DNA from 2 places in the Paenibacillus sp. FSL P2-0173 genome. Region 1 is predicted to be linked to the other one. Evidence: riboswitches for the same ligand, from Rfam matches in the RefSeq annotation. Region 1 holds a riboswitch; the other holds the start of a gene.

Evidence for each region. Region 1 has a riboswitch for ZMP and ZTP ahead of MKX30_RS17465 (TIGR01440 family protein). Riboswitches for the same ligand answer to the same signal wherever they lie in the genome.
Region 2: linked by a shared signal. The riboswitch ahead of MKX30_RS20495 (bifunctional 5,10-methylenetetrahydrofolate dehydrogenase/5,10-methenyltetrahydrofolate cyclohydrolase) and the one ahead of MKX30_RS17465 (TIGR01440 family protein) in region 1 are both predicted to bind ZMP and ZTP.

What each region holds. Positions count from the first base shown of each region.
Region 1 covers NZ_JBBOYK010000003.1:243,693-251,894, forward strand. Annotated here, with positions in the region: gene MKX30_RS17455 (carbohydrate ABC transporter permease) at 1-310, opposite strand, end outside; gene glyA (serine hydroxymethyltransferase) at 485-1,735, opposite strand; gene MKX30_RS17465 (TIGR01440 family protein) at 1,856-2,443, opposite strand; ZMP/ZTP riboswitch at 2,664-2,745, opposite strand; gene MKX30_RS17470 (low molecular weight protein arginine phosphatase) at 2,824-3,408, opposite strand; gene MKX30_RS17475 (manganese efflux pump MntP) at 3,512-4,072, opposite strand; gene MKX30_RS17480 (L-threonylcarbamoyladenylate synthase) at 4,214-5,461, opposite strand; gene spoIIR (stage II sporulation protein R) at 5,617-6,309, opposite strand; gene MKX30_RS17490 (FtsW/RodA/SpoVE family cell cycle protein) at 6,567-7,760, opposite strand; gene prmC (peptide chain release factor N(5)-glutamine methyltransferase) at 7,836-8,202, opposite strand, start outside.
Region 2 covers NZ_JBBOYK010000004.1:125,407-133,608, reverse strand. Annotated here, with positions in the region: gene MKX30_RS20520 (S-layer homology domain-containing protein) at 1-1,836, shown strand, start outside; gene MKX30_RS20515 (NAD(P)H-dependent oxidoreductase) at 1,941-2,615, opposite strand; gene MKX30_RS20510 (winged helix-turn-helix transcriptional regulator) at 2,759-3,151, shown strand; gene MKX30_RS20505 (ABC transporter substrate-binding protein) at 3,344-4,336, shown strand; gene MKX30_RS20500 (cyclodeaminase/cyclohydrolase family protein) at 4,556-5,191, opposite strand; gene MKX30_RS20495 (bifunctional 5,10-methylenetetrahydrofolate dehydrogenase/5,10-methenyltetrahydrofolate cyclohydrolase) at 5,188-6,054, opposite strand; ZMP/ZTP riboswitch at 6,165-6,249, opposite strand; gene MKX30_RS20490 (fatty acid desaturase) at 6,463-7,524, shown strand; gene MKX30_RS20485 (PadR family transcriptional regulator) at 7,813-8,202, shown strand, end outside.

The DNA.
Region 1 (8,202 bases):
TACGGGTACGCAGCGGTTTGGTAAGTGCATAGGCTAGGAAAAAGCCAATCAGGTTTGTCAGAATGACACCACATACGGTAAACCGGACCGTAAACCAGAACGCATTACGGAAATCTGGATCATCCCTAAAAATATGAACGTAATTCCCTAGTCCGAGCCATCGGATATTTTCAGATACTCCATCCCAGTTCGTCATGGAATAATACAGCCCCAGCAGGAACGGAATGACCATAATCAAGACGAAAAACAACGCCATCGGTCCCACAAATACGAGTTGCTGCAATAATTGCGCGGATTTTCTTTGACTCAATGCAATCACTCCTTTGTCGTAGATCATGAAGGAAAGCGCGCATAAACCCTTACTGTAATCGCTTATTACCCAAAAATGTATGTTTCGAGTCGTTCGGAAGCAAAAAAAGGCTGTTCTCCTCCGGCTTATGGAAGGAAAACAGCCTTTAACATAAAGATTATGAATATCGATGAATTAGTATTGAGTTCCTGGATAGATCGGGAACTTGTCTGTCAACTCGCCAACCGCTTGGCTTGCTTTGGACAATACAGTATCATCTTTCGGGTTTTTAAGGGTTTCAGCAATGATTTTACCGATTTTGACCATAGCCTCTTCATCCATACCACGAGATGTTGCAGCAGGTGTACCAATACGAATTCCGCTTGTTACGAATGGACTAGTCGGGTCAAAAGGAATCGCATTTTTATTGACCGTGATGCCCACGGAATCCAATACATGCTCCGCTTCTTTACCTGTGATATTCAAATTGCGCGTATCCAACAGCATCAGATGGTTATCCGTACCATCCGATACAATGTTAATCCCCTCAGCCAGCAGTGTTTCAGCCAGCACCTGTGCGTTGCGGACTACGTTTTGCGCATAGGTTTTGAACGATGGCTGGAGCGCTTCACCCAAAGCAACCGCTTTGGACGCGATCACATGCATCAGTGGCCCCCCTTGAGTACCAGGGAAAATAGCTTTATCAATCGCTTGCGCCCATGCTTTGCGAGTCAGAATCAGACCCCCACGCGGACCACGCAGCGTTTTGTGTGTCGTTGTTGTTACAAATTGGGCATGCGGAACTGGACTTGGGTGAATTCCCGCTGCCACAAGACCTGCGATATGTGCCATATCCACCATGAACAAAGCACCTACATCATTGGCAATGGAAGCAAAAGCTTCAAAATCAATAGTACGCGGATATGCACTCGCGCCAGCTACAATCAGACGAGGACGGTGCTTGAAGGCTGCCTTACGCACTTCATCGTAGTCGATGCGGAAGTTGTCTTCGCGTACACCATAGGCAGCAAAGTTATACAACAAGCCGGAAGCGTTAACCGGACTTCCGTGTGTTAAGTGGCCACCATGCGCCAGATTCATACCCAGTACAGTATCTCCAGGTTTGAGAGCTGCCAGATACACCGCCATGTTGGCTTGTGCTCCAGAGTGAGGCTGCACGTTAGCATGCTCGGCGCCGAACAGTTCTTTCGCGCGGTCACGTGCGATGTCTTCAACGATATCTACATGCTCACAGCCACCATAGTAGCGTTTGTTCGGATAACCTTCAGCATATTTATTCGTCAGCACGGAGCCCATGGCTTCCATTACTGCTTCACTGACAATGTTCTCGGATGCGATTAGCTCGATATTGTGGCGTTGTCGTTTCAGTTCAAGTCCCATTGCTTCCATCACTGCCGGGTCACTTTTACGCAGGTGTTCCATCATGATTGATTACTCCCTCTCCATAGTCAATTGTTGGGTATACAAGCAAACGCCTGCTCCTCTGTTGGGTACCTCATCATCAATGCAAAAAAGATTAGTACAAACATGCCGCCATGCCAAATGCTAATCGCAGTTTCCGCCGACTTCTTGCTCCAGACTGTACACCGCCCGTTGTCCGCCAATAAGTGGAGGACGGGTGAACGCTGCTGTCACACGTGCTTCGCCAATCCAGCGAAGGCTTGGGCGAAACGGAACAGCAATGGGTCGCAGATGCATGCCAATCAGCGTTTCGCCGATGTCTATCCCGGCATGAGCCTGCACGTTCGCCGCCAAACACGCGTCGCTCATAGAACGATAGGCGACGGTAGCCATAGAGCCTCCTGCTGTACGAACAGGAACAGCTGCAACCTCCATCAGTCCCAATCGCTCCAGCACAGCCCGTTCAACGACCAGCGCTCGGTTCAAATGCTCACAGCATTGAAACGCCACATCAAAGCCATACTCCCTGCGAACAGACTCTACTCCAGACAACAGTTGCTGAGCCACATCGAGCGCTCCCGCCGTACCAATCCGACTTCCAGCCACTTCACTTGTGCTAACGCCGATAACCAGCAGGCGACCAGCCTTGAGACTGGCTGCTTCTGCGATTTCCCGCACGACAGAAGTGGTCTGTGCTTCCAACGGAATCTCATGATCTAATTGTTCCACCATTGGAACCTCCTTTGGTTGAACAGCCTCTCAGAGACTAGGCACGGTCTCATGCCCCAAGTTCAACACACTCTCTCCTGATCACAATCTGACTATATTATAGCCGATGTTTCAGATTTCGAGCAGAAAAAATGGAAGAATCTTTAATGGAATCAACTCTCAGCTAAAAATCTGGCATAACTTGTATATGAAAAAAAGAGCAGTCCACACCTATGTGGAATTGCTCTTTTGCCCAGGCGACCGGCCGTATATCCGATGCTCCATCGTGGTTAATCCCACTTTTGTCGCCAGTTACATCGGATTCTCATTTTTCCACCTTATCTTAACGGATTAACCGCCAAAAATCAACAGATTCCGTACAAAACAGATGAGTAATACCAATTTTATTCGGAAGATGCCTTTAGCTTGTCCAGCAGCTTATGCAGTGCCGTACGGATTTCCGCAGCTGTGACATCGTAATCTTCTCGCGAACCGCCAAACGGATCAGAAATATCAAAGCCCGGAATCCGTTGGTGTAATTCAATCATTCGTTCACGCTCCTGCGCCGATAGCTCTTGTCCGAGTGAAGCCATCAACTGCTGTGAAGCATATAAACTATCCAACTCCTGTACATCATTCAACACCGCATCCCGGTTCTCCACATATTCCTTAAGCGTAAATACTTTGCCCGCCGTTTGGGGAAAGCGCTGAATTAAGTGCTGTTTATGTCCTTGCGTCAAGGTTAAGATCAGATGCGCCCACCCGGCAAGCCCGTCGCTCAAAGGGGTTGAAGTGATCTGATCGGATATATCATGATCACGTAGAACCGCCTCTGCATGTCGGGATATCGGCGTGCCTTCCATCGCGGCTACTCCCGCAGAACGTACTTCCAGTTCTAGCCCATGCTCAGCAGCCAACTTACGCAGCATCCCTTCAGCCATTGGACTGCGACAGGTGTTCCCTGTGCATACGAATAAGATATTCTTCAACGTTTTCACCCCCCGTATGTTAAAAAATATATAAACAGAGGATTACTATAATTCTAATCCCTTACTATAATCCTGCATTTATTTTACACTGTCTACGCTAAAATCAAAACATAAACATAAAGCCGAATGCCAGCAAAATGGCACCGCCCACTGCTTCTCCATAATCTCCTAGATTGCGGCTGACCTTGCGACCCAACAGCAGGCCCAACATCGCCATTGCTCCCCCGCAAAAACCAAACGCCAGAACGGACAGCACCAGATCACTTTGGAACATACCTAGTGACACTCCTACAGAAAATGAGTCAACGCTCACCCCAAGTGCAAACAGCAAAAGGCCTAAAGGCGAACGATGATCCAATACCTGTACGCCGTCCCCTTTAAAGGAATTATACACCATATGCCCGCCCAAAAGGATGAGTAACCCCCCTGCGAAGTAGGCCGTCACATGACCTAATAAAGAACTCATATAATGGCCTGTGAACATTCCCAGCAATGGCATCAGAATGTGAAAAAAGCCAATAACAGTACTGATGCGCAGCACGTCTCGCAGGCGTATCCCCTTCATGCCGATCCCTACGCCCAGCGATAACGCATCCATTCCTAGCGCTACCGCCATGATCAGAATCGTTACAACCTGCCCGGCATGGGCAGAGGCTGCCAGCATACTCCATCCCTCCATTATCCGTCTGTTCTTGTACACGTTATGCGGACAAGGGGCAAATCAGTACAAGCATACACTGAAAGTGCCCAATACCAAGACGAGGAGAGGAGAAATTTAATATAAGAGGCTCTGATTCGACAGAAGCTACAAGCGGACGATTCGGTGACCTGCCGCTTTAAGCAGGCGGTTCATGACGGCGTCTCCCAATCCTTTCGGCGGACAGGATTCCGCCAAAATGTAGGTGACGCCGTCCTCGTCGCAGCGGCGCAGCACGCCGTACAGGCGCTGCGCTGCCTCATGGAGCGCGTCCAGCTTGCCTAGCGTGTAGACGCGCTCTCCGGCGTAGCCGGCGGCATGCTCGTCGAACGCGAGCACTGCCGTGCGCTCCCCGCGCGCGGAAGCCTCCGCCAGCGCGGCGCTAATCCAGCCCGTCACCTCAACGGACGACGGGCCTTGTACCACGCTCAAGCGGCCTCGCGGCGCGTAGTGCGTGTACTTCATGCCTGGCGAGCGCGGCGCCGGGCTGTCCGCGTCTTCCCCAGGCGTAGCGGCCAACGCCGGGTCCAGCACGACGGCGCGAGCAACCGCAGCGAGCTGCTCGGCCGTCACGCCGCCGGGGCGCAGGATGGTGACGGTTCCGTCGTCACCCGCCTGCACTACCGTGGACTCCAGTCCCACCCCCGTGGGACCTCCGTCCAAAATGCCGCCGATGCGGCCCTCCAGATCCTCCCGCACATGCTGTGCAAGGGTGGGACTGGGTCTTCCCGACCGGTTGGCGCTTGGCGCAGCCAGTGGACAACCCGCTTCAGCGATCAAACGAAGCGCTATCGGATGATCCGGCATGCGCACACCAACCGTGTCCAGCCCGGCTGTCACACGCGATGACAGTGCCTGCGGCACTACCGGCAATACGAGAGTCAGTGGTCCCGGCCAGAACATATTCATCAGCGCTCGGGCTGTATCGTTTATTTCTGCTACCATACCCTCTAATTGATCAACATCAGAAATATGTACAATGAGCGGGTTATCGGAAGGGCGTCCTTTGGCAGCAAATACCGCCTCCACCGCTTTTGTACTACGCGCATCGGCCCCCAGGCCGTACACGGTCTCCGTAGGAAAGGCTACCGTCTCTCCAGCTTGGAGGAGTAAGGCGGCCTCGCGTATGCCCTTTTCCGCCGCAATCCGAGCCTGTTCATCCCAAATTTCGTCAGAAACATCCCCGTCAGTGTTGCTCACAGGAACCAAACATCTTACATCCCACCATTGTGTATGGGAAGACTTCAATGCCTGCTTCAGCTCGCGAATCCCCTGTTCATCTAGCTTTTGCTCAGGTTTTTCCTTTTGCACAAATTCTCCGCGCAAGTCTTGCATTTGATTCGATTTATCGCTCATATCAGATCATCCCATATCTTATTGTCATATACAGGCCAGTGATTTCGCCTGATCCTATAAGGCTACTTTGTAAGATCAGTTCATTTGGCTCTGCCATGTGTATATCTATCGTAAGCTCCATTATAGCATATGGGGAAACTTACACTCCTCAACGTTTAGGCAAACAAGCCACTCACCCAGCTACACAGTCCCGCAAGTGCATCCCACAGAAAAAAACGTACTTCCGGCTCCTTGTCAGCGGCATTCGTCCGACTTTCTCCGTGATCCGTTTTTGCTGATACCGTTTGTGCCGCTGCTTCCCCACTGCCTGCATCAATAAAACATAGCGGAGGAAACAGCACGCACCACCAATTTTGACCTTTTCCTTGCCCCAGCGTAACCCGAAGTGCCTCATAATTCCCTGCCGGGTAGACAAGACCACCGTACATTTTCGTTGGGAAAGGTACGCTCGCCAGTTCCACCTGATGATCATACGCAATGCCGCGACGAGCCAGTTCCATACCTACCAAACGGTCAATTTCAGGTAAATGAGCATCAATCAATGATCTCGCTTGGTCTAAGCTTTGCGGGTTTTCCAGCTCACCCACCCAGGCATTCATCTGCTGTACAATAGCGTCCCGTATTTCGCGTTTAACCAACTGATCCTCCGGGCGATCCGAATTGGCCAAAATACGCAGTCGAATGGAGTCATGTGGAATCACTTCCAGCCCTGCTGTTGCCACTCCTGATGCTAAGGTTCCTCTTGTTCCAGTGGTCATAGCAGCATCCGTCTTTTGACCTTCCCAAGACATCATTAATATCGAAATACAAAATAGTATCATTGCGGCTTGCTTTACCCAACTTCTCATTTTCGTCCCCCCAAACCCAAACTCTATCATGTCTATCAGTCTGTCCGGTTTGGGAGAGTCTAAACCTATGATTCTTGTAAAAGATTCAGGACCACTTTACAGATTTTTTTCAATAATACCCTCAAATCATGCTACACCAAGCTTCTGACCCTCACCGAGGAATATGAAAAAGCCCAGATTTCACAATCTGGACTCTCTCGTTGCACCGTTTCAACTCACACAAATACCAATCATTATCTAGCCACATTCCACCTGTACTAGGCTTTTTTCGCCTTCGTCAAGCTTAGTCTGGAAGGCTGTGGCAGATCATCCTCCAGCTCTTGGCCGTGCACCTTAATACTCATAACCAAGCCGATACTAGCCATGTTAATAAGCAACGAGGTACCACCATAACTTATGAACGGGAGCGTAATCCCCGTAAGCGGCATAATGCCCAGAAACGCACCAATATTCTCAAAAATCTGGTACAGCAACATGGACACAATCCCGACAATAATATACGGTCCGGCGCGATCCCGGCATTCCAGCGAAATCAGGATCATGCGGTGAATCAAAATAAAATATAACAATAGCAGCACTGAAGAGCCTACAAAGCCAAATTCCTCCGCTACGACCACAAAAATAGAATCCGCGTACGTATAAGGAACACGCCCGGACTGTACCGAGGTTCCTTGCAAAAAGCCCTTGCCCATCATCCCGCCAGAGGCTATCGCCAGCTTGGCATTTTTGGTATGATAAGACGCCTTCGCGGTTGCCTCTTCCGGTACCAACCAAGGGTCCAAACGCTCAACCCAGTGACTACGGCCAATCCCCTTCATAAAGGAGTCAATCTCATCGTGAAACGAAATATAAGCTTTGATCCCGCCGCCAACAGCGACTGCAAATACGATGAATCCGATCAACGCATGGGATGCCTTCACATTACCAATCCATAGCATACCGATGACGATGACAATGTAACCGAGCGCATTACCCAAGTCATTTTGTGCCATAACCATGGCAAACGGGACAAAGCTCACCAGTGCGACCGGAAGAACATCCTGAATAAAATACAGCTTGCTCTTGCGCTTTTTGATCAGCATATAAGTCAGAAAAACGATAAGGACCAGCTTGAATACCTCAGCAGGCTGAAGATTCAAGCCACCAATTTTCAAAAAGCCCTGAGAGTTGTTAACCGTCCCGCCAAAAAATCCGAGACCCAACAAGAATATTCCGCCTCCATATACGTACAAGGCTTTTTTAATGAATATCCGAAAATCGACCATCGCTAAACCCAAAATCGCCACAAAACCCAATATATAATACCCGATCATCTTCTGGTAGTCATTGCCGTGCTCTGCCAAGTTCGTAGGGCCCCTACCTGCGCTGTATACCGTTATGATACTAATCGCCATGAGCAAAACCAGAATAAAGATAACCGGACCGTCAATTTTTTTCAATTTCTGAAGCATGATTTCCCCCTGAGCCGTTTCTCGGTCATACTCCTCTTATTCTAAAGGAAAGACTCGCAAAAAGAAAATGCAGCACTACTCCGAGACACCTAGGACATGTCGCTCGATCCCTGCAAGGTCAGGAACGATTATAATGTTCTTCCAATGACCTGCCTGTGCCAGCAGACCAGCCACGTCTCTGGCCTGTCCCATCCCCAGCTCAAACCCGATTAGCCGCGGCGGAGCCTGAAGGAGTCCGAGCTGCTCCAGCATTGCCCGATACGGGCCGAGCCCGTCAGGACCACCATCCAACGCCATCCGCGGCTCATGGTCGCGTACCTCTGGCTGTAAACCAGCGATGTCAGCAGCCGGGATGTACGGCGGGTTGGACACGAGAATGTCCACCGCCGTTCCCACGAACGGCGCCAGCAGATCGCCCTCGCGGAATTCTACGGCTGCGCCG
Region 2 (8,202 bases), on a different contig from region 1:
CACTTGGTAAGCATTCCCGCTGTTAGCGTCACAAGTGTCACCTACACATTTAGTGATACATTAGGTGTATTTGATGAACATGGGAAAATTGCGCATTCCGAAAATATACCTGCTGCTGATGGTTATATTCCTGTAGAGATGGAAGTCACCATTGCTAAACCTTATCGGGTACTTAAAGCACAGACCAAGCTGATCGTGAGAGGGAAGACTCCTCCGGTAGAGGACCCGACTGTAATCAGGTCCGTATACTTGGCGACGTACACCATTTCACAGGCCACTACTCTAGACCCTACAGCCTGGAGCATGCCCTATGTATTTCAAAATGCAAAGGGAGAGGTCATACCGTCCGGTCTATTGCCGTCAGACTTGAAGCTTCGTATAGAGGATTCCAGAGGGATATTTGACGAGGATGGACATATTGCCAACCTGCATCTGATTCCTGCATTGAACTCTGTCATTCCATTCAAGATTGAGGTTGAATCACCCTCTCAGGGAATTCACTTCATATCCGATGCCGAGTTAACTGTAGTACCAGGAGCACGCAAAAAGCAATATTTTGCTATCTCCATGATGCTACAGGGAAAAGATGCGGGCAGTACGACCACGGTAGAGCAAATTGAGCAGTCGCGTCAATTGCTGATGGATCACTTTGGTACCAACTTAAAAGTGACGTGGGCCATGGAAAATAGATTTATTTTTGTGGAATCAAATCGTCCGCAGCTTAAAAAGGTTTTGGAATACGTGGATCAGTATGGCGATGAAGTCGGGATTTTGGATGGGTATCCGAATAATCTGTTTGATCTTCCTGAATGGGAAGCACAGATGAACGAGTGGTTGTATATGTATCGTTATAATGCCCTCAATGAGCTGCACCAATCTGGTTCGTTGGGATCACCTTCGGTGTTTGAAAGTATGGATACAGACCAATATCGGAAGTATCTGCCTAAATCATTGACCGGCTTTACGGTGAATCCTGAGCAGGCCCAATGGCTTAAGGATCATTTTAAGATTACCTCAGCGATGGGGTGGTCGGCTACACAGTATAATGTGAACAACATGTATGGTGAGGGTTCACCTTTGATGCCTTACTGGTCCCATAAGGATAATCCGATTGTTCCGGCACAGGGGCTTACAAATAATAGCGGTATCGTATTTATGAACTCGATTTCGATTGATCCCATCGGGTCGCGTTATACCAAAGATTCTTCACGCTGGACTCTCCATCCAGGTGATCCATATGTGACGGAAACGGATGCGGCACCACAACTGTATATAGCACAGCAATATTTAGATAACCCGTATCAACGTTTGAATACAGTAAATTACATGTCCATTATTTTGGATGTCAACTGGCTTGCCAAAAACCATAACATGTCTCAAATATGGGAAAACTTTGTGAAGCACTTCCCTGTTGACCGTGAGGTTGAGATTGTGGGCGTGGACGGGCTGAAACAGATTTATGAATCGGTAGCTGGATTGAGTAATGATCATACGGAGTTTACGCTCATGTTTAGAGGCTCAGGTATTAAGACGGCTATGGATTCCAATAATTCACCAGCGAATCTGCGCTATTTGTGGACCGAAAATGCCTCACAGCGGATTATTTTATCCAAAGAGGATGGAGATGCGGCATGGTCCATTATTGACTTTACCGACTATACCCGCACACCGGTTCCAAAGACACCATACAACCTGGATAAGAACACAGATGTAAGCTATGTTACTGGAAGGAACTTTAAGCTGCATCCTACAGCTCCGTTAACAGCAGATGAAATTCAGCGCGTAAAGGATCGTTTGAAGGAAATCTATTTCGCGGAAGAAGTAAATTATCAGTAAGTTGGAATGACAGAATTTTTAAGACTTGAGGTTTTATGAAAAGGGGGTGTCCCAACAGCCATGGAAATGGTTGTGGCACGCCCCTTTGTTTTAGAAAAAAGATTTTACACCCATTCAATAACCTGATCTACAGATCGCCGAGTTTTGCCACGCGGTTCGTTGAGACGGTATCCAAATGCCACCATACAAGAAATACCGAAATGCTCGGCATCCATAATGCCTTCCTCGGAGAGGATGCGTTCGATTTCCTGTTTATTAAAACCTTCGATAGGACAGGAATCAATGCCGATTTGAGCTGCGGCAGTCATCATGTTGCCCAGTGCGATGTAGGTTTGTCGGCAGCCCCACTCGAACAAGGCTCTTTTATTTTCCTCCAGCCCAAAATCTGACTTTAGAAAGGCATCATACACTTTCTCTCTGCCTTGAATCACTTCAGCTGGTAATTGCTGCACGTTCTCCATCATACTCTTGATATAATCGGATGAGGCTACCATATCTTCAGGAAGTCTAGAGAGGATGAGTACAAAATGGCTGGCTGTTGGCAGTTGTTTTTGGGCCCCCCAAGAGTAAGGCAGCAGCTTCTCACGCATAGCGTTACTCTGAACGACAACAAATTTCCAGGGTTCAAAGCCAAACGAACTCGGGGATAAACGGCCTGTTTCAAGAATAAAGTCGAAGTCAGAATCGCTAATTTTCTTATGGCTATCAAATTCCTTCGTTGCATGTCTGAACTCGTATGCAGATAAGATTTGATCTTTAGTAGTAGTTAAGGTTTCCATCGTTATTCCACTCCTTATGGATGTGATTAAAATTGACGCTTACCAAGTAACATGCTTAATATTAGAATATACATGATCGTTTTTGAAGTACGCACATTAATGTGCTGTAGTATATAAAATGATACCAAGGAGGAGAAAAGCCTATGCGCAATCGGAAAGGCGGCTTTGGGGAATGTACCGCTGGAAATGATCAGGCGTGTCCTGTTGAGTACACGCTGGACGTGATTGGGGGCAAATGGAAAGGAATTATTTTATATCATCTCATGTATGGGACTAAGCGATTTAGTGATTTTCGGCGGATCTGTCCGGGAATTACCCAGCGTATGCTGACACTCCAATTGCGCGAGCTGGAAGAGGACGGAGTCGTTCACCGTGAAGTCTACCAACAGGTTCCTCCCAAGGTCGAATACTCTCTAACTGAATTTGGAAAAACGCTGATCCCGATTATTAACCTGATGAAGGATTGGGGAGAAGAATATAAAACAAAACAGCGATCACCAGAAAGCAGCCTTCAGCAACCTAGCCCCAATGTGTAGGTTTTGAGACGGCTCCACAAAGAAGACCTGGCCATCATTTTGGCAGGTCTTTTCATTTTTAAAGTGAAATGATGCAAAGTTCGTTTTTCAGTTGACAGTAAGGACGACGCTTGATATATTTCTTACGATATTGATAATCATTATCATGTGTATCGGGAAGATCATCTTCACAATATATAGGGGGCTAATCAGTTGAAAAGAAAATCGTATTTTATGATAACAGCTATGTTACTTGTATTGTCTGTATTCATCAGCGCTTGCGGCGGAAATAATAATGGAAGTAATCCGGCTTCATCTTCAGGAGATAAGCAAGAGTCGGCTTCTACTGGAGAGACTAGAAGCTTTAAAACGGTTAAAGGGGATATTCAAATTCCTGCTAAGCCACAGCGCATTGTAACGGATTTTTACGGTGGAGAATTGCTGTCCGTGGGTGCTAACGTGGTGGGTGTGGAGCCGACTGCGTTTCAAAATCCTTTTCTGACCGATTTGCTGAAGGAAAAAGGAACCAAAGAGGTGGGTGATCCGACCAATTTGGAAAAGACGCTGGAACTCAAACCCGATCTGATCGTGGTTATGAAGGATACGAATTATGAGGCTTTGTCTAAAATCGCACCTACCCTATACATTCCGTACGGTACGACGACTAATATCTATGATACGGTCAAGCTGTTCGGAGATATCACCGGGGAAAAGGAGAAGGCTGAGCAATTTATTGCTGCATTTGATAAAAAGGCCGCTGAAGGTCGTGCACGTCTTAAAGGTGTGATTGACGAAAAGGCAACTTTCGGTCTGTATGAGCTGACGGACAAGCACGCACTTTGGATCTTTGGCGACAATGCGGGGCGCGGCGGACAAGCTGTGTACAATGCGCTCAAACTGAATATGCCAAAGAAAACAGCTAACTCCAAGGAACAAACGGTGCAGCTTTCGATGGAGGTATTGCCACAGTATGACGCAGATTATATGTTCCTGACTACGTATGACCCGGAGAAAAAGGGTGACGCGCTCAAGCAACTGAAATCGTCCGCTGTGTGGGGGAATCTTCCTGCGGTGAAGAACAATAGAGTGTTCTTTAACGATTTTGATACGTATTATCGCTATGATCCAATCGCTATTACTGGACAAATTGATATGATCGTAGATATGCTGGTCGAAAGAGAAAAAGAGAATAAAGTTAAACAATAGGTGTGAGATTCTGCGTTGTGACGAATTGTCCAAAACAGATGGGAAGTCGCATAATACACGCAGTATATAGCATAAAAAACCAGTCCAACACGAATCATGTTTGGACTGGTTTTTTATTTACTATTTCGTCGTAATTTCGATAGTATCTTCTTTTTGTATCCAATCAGTTATTTTTTTGAAGAAATGTTTTAGAACAGGTTAAACACGGTTATGAGCAGACTAATTCGCTATTCGACTGCGTACCATCAACAAGGTTTGTTCTTTGATTTGTCCGATTTCACGGATGAGTGCGGCTGTCTTGGTCTCATAGGAGTATTTGACATCCAAGTCTTTCAGCGAAGCAAGGTTAATGTCGACGGTAAGCAGGGCAGATTGAGCTGCTGCTTCGAACAGGATCGCGCCGATGCCAAGATCTGAAATCACATTTTTATTGGACATTTCCACAATGTTGTAGGCTTGCGACAATCCGTCCCGGCATACTTCCAGCAGGCGCATGGGTACCTCAATGGCAGCGATCACCGCTGTCTGTAGGGAATGGGTACGATAGCGCTTTTCTTCGTCTGTTTCCTTGGGCAAACGCAGCGCGGTCATGTACTGTTCAAAGGATTGGATGTCTGCGACCATTAGTTCCTCACAATGTGTAGACAATCTTCCCATGCTGCTAATGACGTCCGTGATTTTTTCATGGATGTGCGCATATTTTTCTCCTTGTGAAAGGTTGGCGGTCATGGAGGTCATAGCCGCGCCTAGTGCCGCAGCTAGTGCGGATACACTTCCTCCGCCGGGGGTAGGCGCTGCACTTGCAGCCTCTTTCAGAAAATGTCCGATGGAATTGTTCCACGACAGTTCACTCATGAATAGACCACCTCTCTGGAGTAGTGTTGCAGATGTATCGCTTTGAGCAGATTTTTGTACAAAATCGCAGTCGTTAAGGTGCCAACACCGCCGGGAACCGGAGAAATGGCATGTACCTTTTCACCCACGTTTGAAGCAGCGTCACCCACGATTTTTCCTTCCAGCGTCTCGTTAATTCCTGCATCCACGAGAATCAGACCGGGATGGACCATATCCTGCGTAATCACATCAGGGCATCCGACTGCGACGAAGGCAATGTCTGCATGGCTCAGATGCTCTGCAATATCACGCGTACCTGCATGACAGGCGGTAACGGTGGCATTTTCTCTTTGCAACATGTGGAAAAGGGGAAGTCCCACTGTCTGCCCGATGCCCACGAGCGTGACATTTTTGCCTGCCAAGGTGTGACCGTAATGCTTGAGCAGCTCGATACAGGCTTGAGGTGTTGCGGGATATAGTCCGGCGTCACCTGTTACGGTAGCCAGCTTGTTATCAGGTGTTATTCCATCAATATCCTTGTAGGGGGCGATGGATTGTTTAATAACGGAGGCAGAAAGATGTTGGGGAAGCGGCAGTTCCAGCATAATGCCATGTACATGGGATGCATCGTTCAGACTGCCGATCAGGTGCAGTAGCTCGGCTTCGCTAACATGACGATCAAAAGTATGGAGATGAAATGAGATGCCCAGCTTCTCCGCTATTTTTTGCTTGGTCCGGGCATAGTATGCAGATGCCGGATCGCCTTCTACCAATAGGGTCGCCAGATGGGGACGGTGTCCTTGCTGCTTCATTTTTTCTACCTGTGAACGGATCGTTGCATATACTTGCTCTGCTGCTTCTTTGGATTTCATGATTATAGCCATAGTCCGAGCCTCCTCTGAATTTATCGCATGATTTATCAACAGGGTGTCATGGTCTTAAAACGAAAAAAAGTATTTGCACAAGGTCGTCAAGACAGACGAATCCTCTGCAAATACTTCTCCCAGGCGAACGGTACGCTTTTTTTGTATGCTCCCTCGTGGTTCATTCCACTGACTTCGCCAGTCACATACAGCGTTATTATACCTTATATTTTAACAAATAATCATCAGAAAAGAAACCCGCGAACATTTGGAAAACGGGTTGTGTTACTTGTCTATATGACAAATGTCATATACCCGAGCTGACGTTTATGACTACATCGCCTAGAGGCTTTACCTTATACTGAGATTAGATCAACATGTACGCCTAACAGGATCAAGGTATAGGCGTCATTTTAAAGGAGGATCATAATGAGTATGACACAACTCCCATTAGCCCAATTGAAAAAAAATATGGCTCCCTACGAGAAAATAAACACAAAATCCAGCGTTCTGCAACTCATCAATACCTTGGGTCCACTGATCCTATTGTGGTATGCTGCTTATCTTAGTCTGTCGGTTTCGTACTGGCTGACACTTCCAATTGCCATTGTTGCATCGGGGTTTGTGGTACGGACGTTTATTATTTTTCATGATTGTGGTCATCAATCCTTCTTCAAAAGCCGCAAGCTGAACGACATTGTGGGAACGATTACAGGTGTTATTACGCTCTGTCCTTATCACCAATGGAAAAATAGTCACGCAATCCACCATGCAACCAGCAGTAATCTGGATAAAAGAGGCACAGGTGACATGTGGGTGCTTACGGTAGAAGAGTACACAGAGGCTTCCACATGGACACGGCTGGCCTATCGCATATATCGAAATCCTTGGGTTATGTTTGGACTAGGTCCGATCTATACTTTTTTGATTTCCTATCGCTTTAATATCAAGACAGCCAAACGCAAGGAAAAAATGAACACCTATGTGACGAATATATCCATCGTTGCCTTGTATGCACTGTTGTCATGGGCTATTGGATGGCAGGCCTTCCTTCTCGTACAGGCACCTATCTTTTTTGTATCTGGTATGTTGGGAATCTGGCTGTTCTATGTACAACACCAATTTGAGGATTCGTATTTTGAGCACGATGAAGAGTGGAGCTATATTAATGCGGCCGTAGAAGGCAGTTCTTACTACAAGCTTCCTAAAGTATTGCAATGGATTACGGGCAATATCGGATTTCATCACGTTCATCACTTGAGTCCTAAAGTGCCAAATTACAATTTGGAAAAAGCGCATGAAGCGACACCGTTACTTCAAAAAGCAACCACAATCACAGTGAGTAGCAGTCTGCAATCTTTGAAGTTCCGACTTTGGGATGAAAATACGAAAACCTTTTTGACCTTTAAACAAGTGAGGCCGCTCCTCAGCAAACGTGTTGCAGTTACGAAACCCATCCCTACACCTGTTGTAAGCACAGAAAGAAAATAACTTTGTACAAAACTTTTCTGAAGAGATGTTGAAAAATTGCAGTTTACTTTGAGAAATCTAAAGGGATAACATCCTTTTAGATTTTTTTGTTTATATTGAAAATGCAGTACTTTCATTCTTTGTTTTAGCAAGCGCTATTGACAAATCGATTGTCAACCTATACATTCTATATATCGAAACGATATATCTCGATTATATATATATAAATTAGCTACATGTAAACAGAGATAAGTTCCCTTTGATTTCAGAAGGATAATTCACTATGTCAGGAAAGAAGGAATAGATTTTATGTTGATTTATGTAATACTTGGGTTCCTCTGCGAAAAGGATATGACAGGATATGAAATCAAGCAGAAGATGACGATAAGCACTTCCAACTTTATTGATGCCAGCTTCGGAAGCATATATCCTATGCTGAAAAAAATGGAAAAGGGGGAGCTTATCAAGTATGAAGAAGTGGTAGAGGAAGGCAGATTCAAAAAATCATATGGTATTACGGAAAAAGGGAAGAGTGAATTTATAGAATGGTTAAAAACACCGTGTACTTTTTCTCCTTTTAATTATGAGTATTTGAGTAAGCTTTTCTTCTATAAATATCTTGACGACATTGAGGTTGTTCGTTTGATTGCCAGCTTTCAAACTACTGTCGCCTGTGAATATAACAAGCTTGCCTTGATA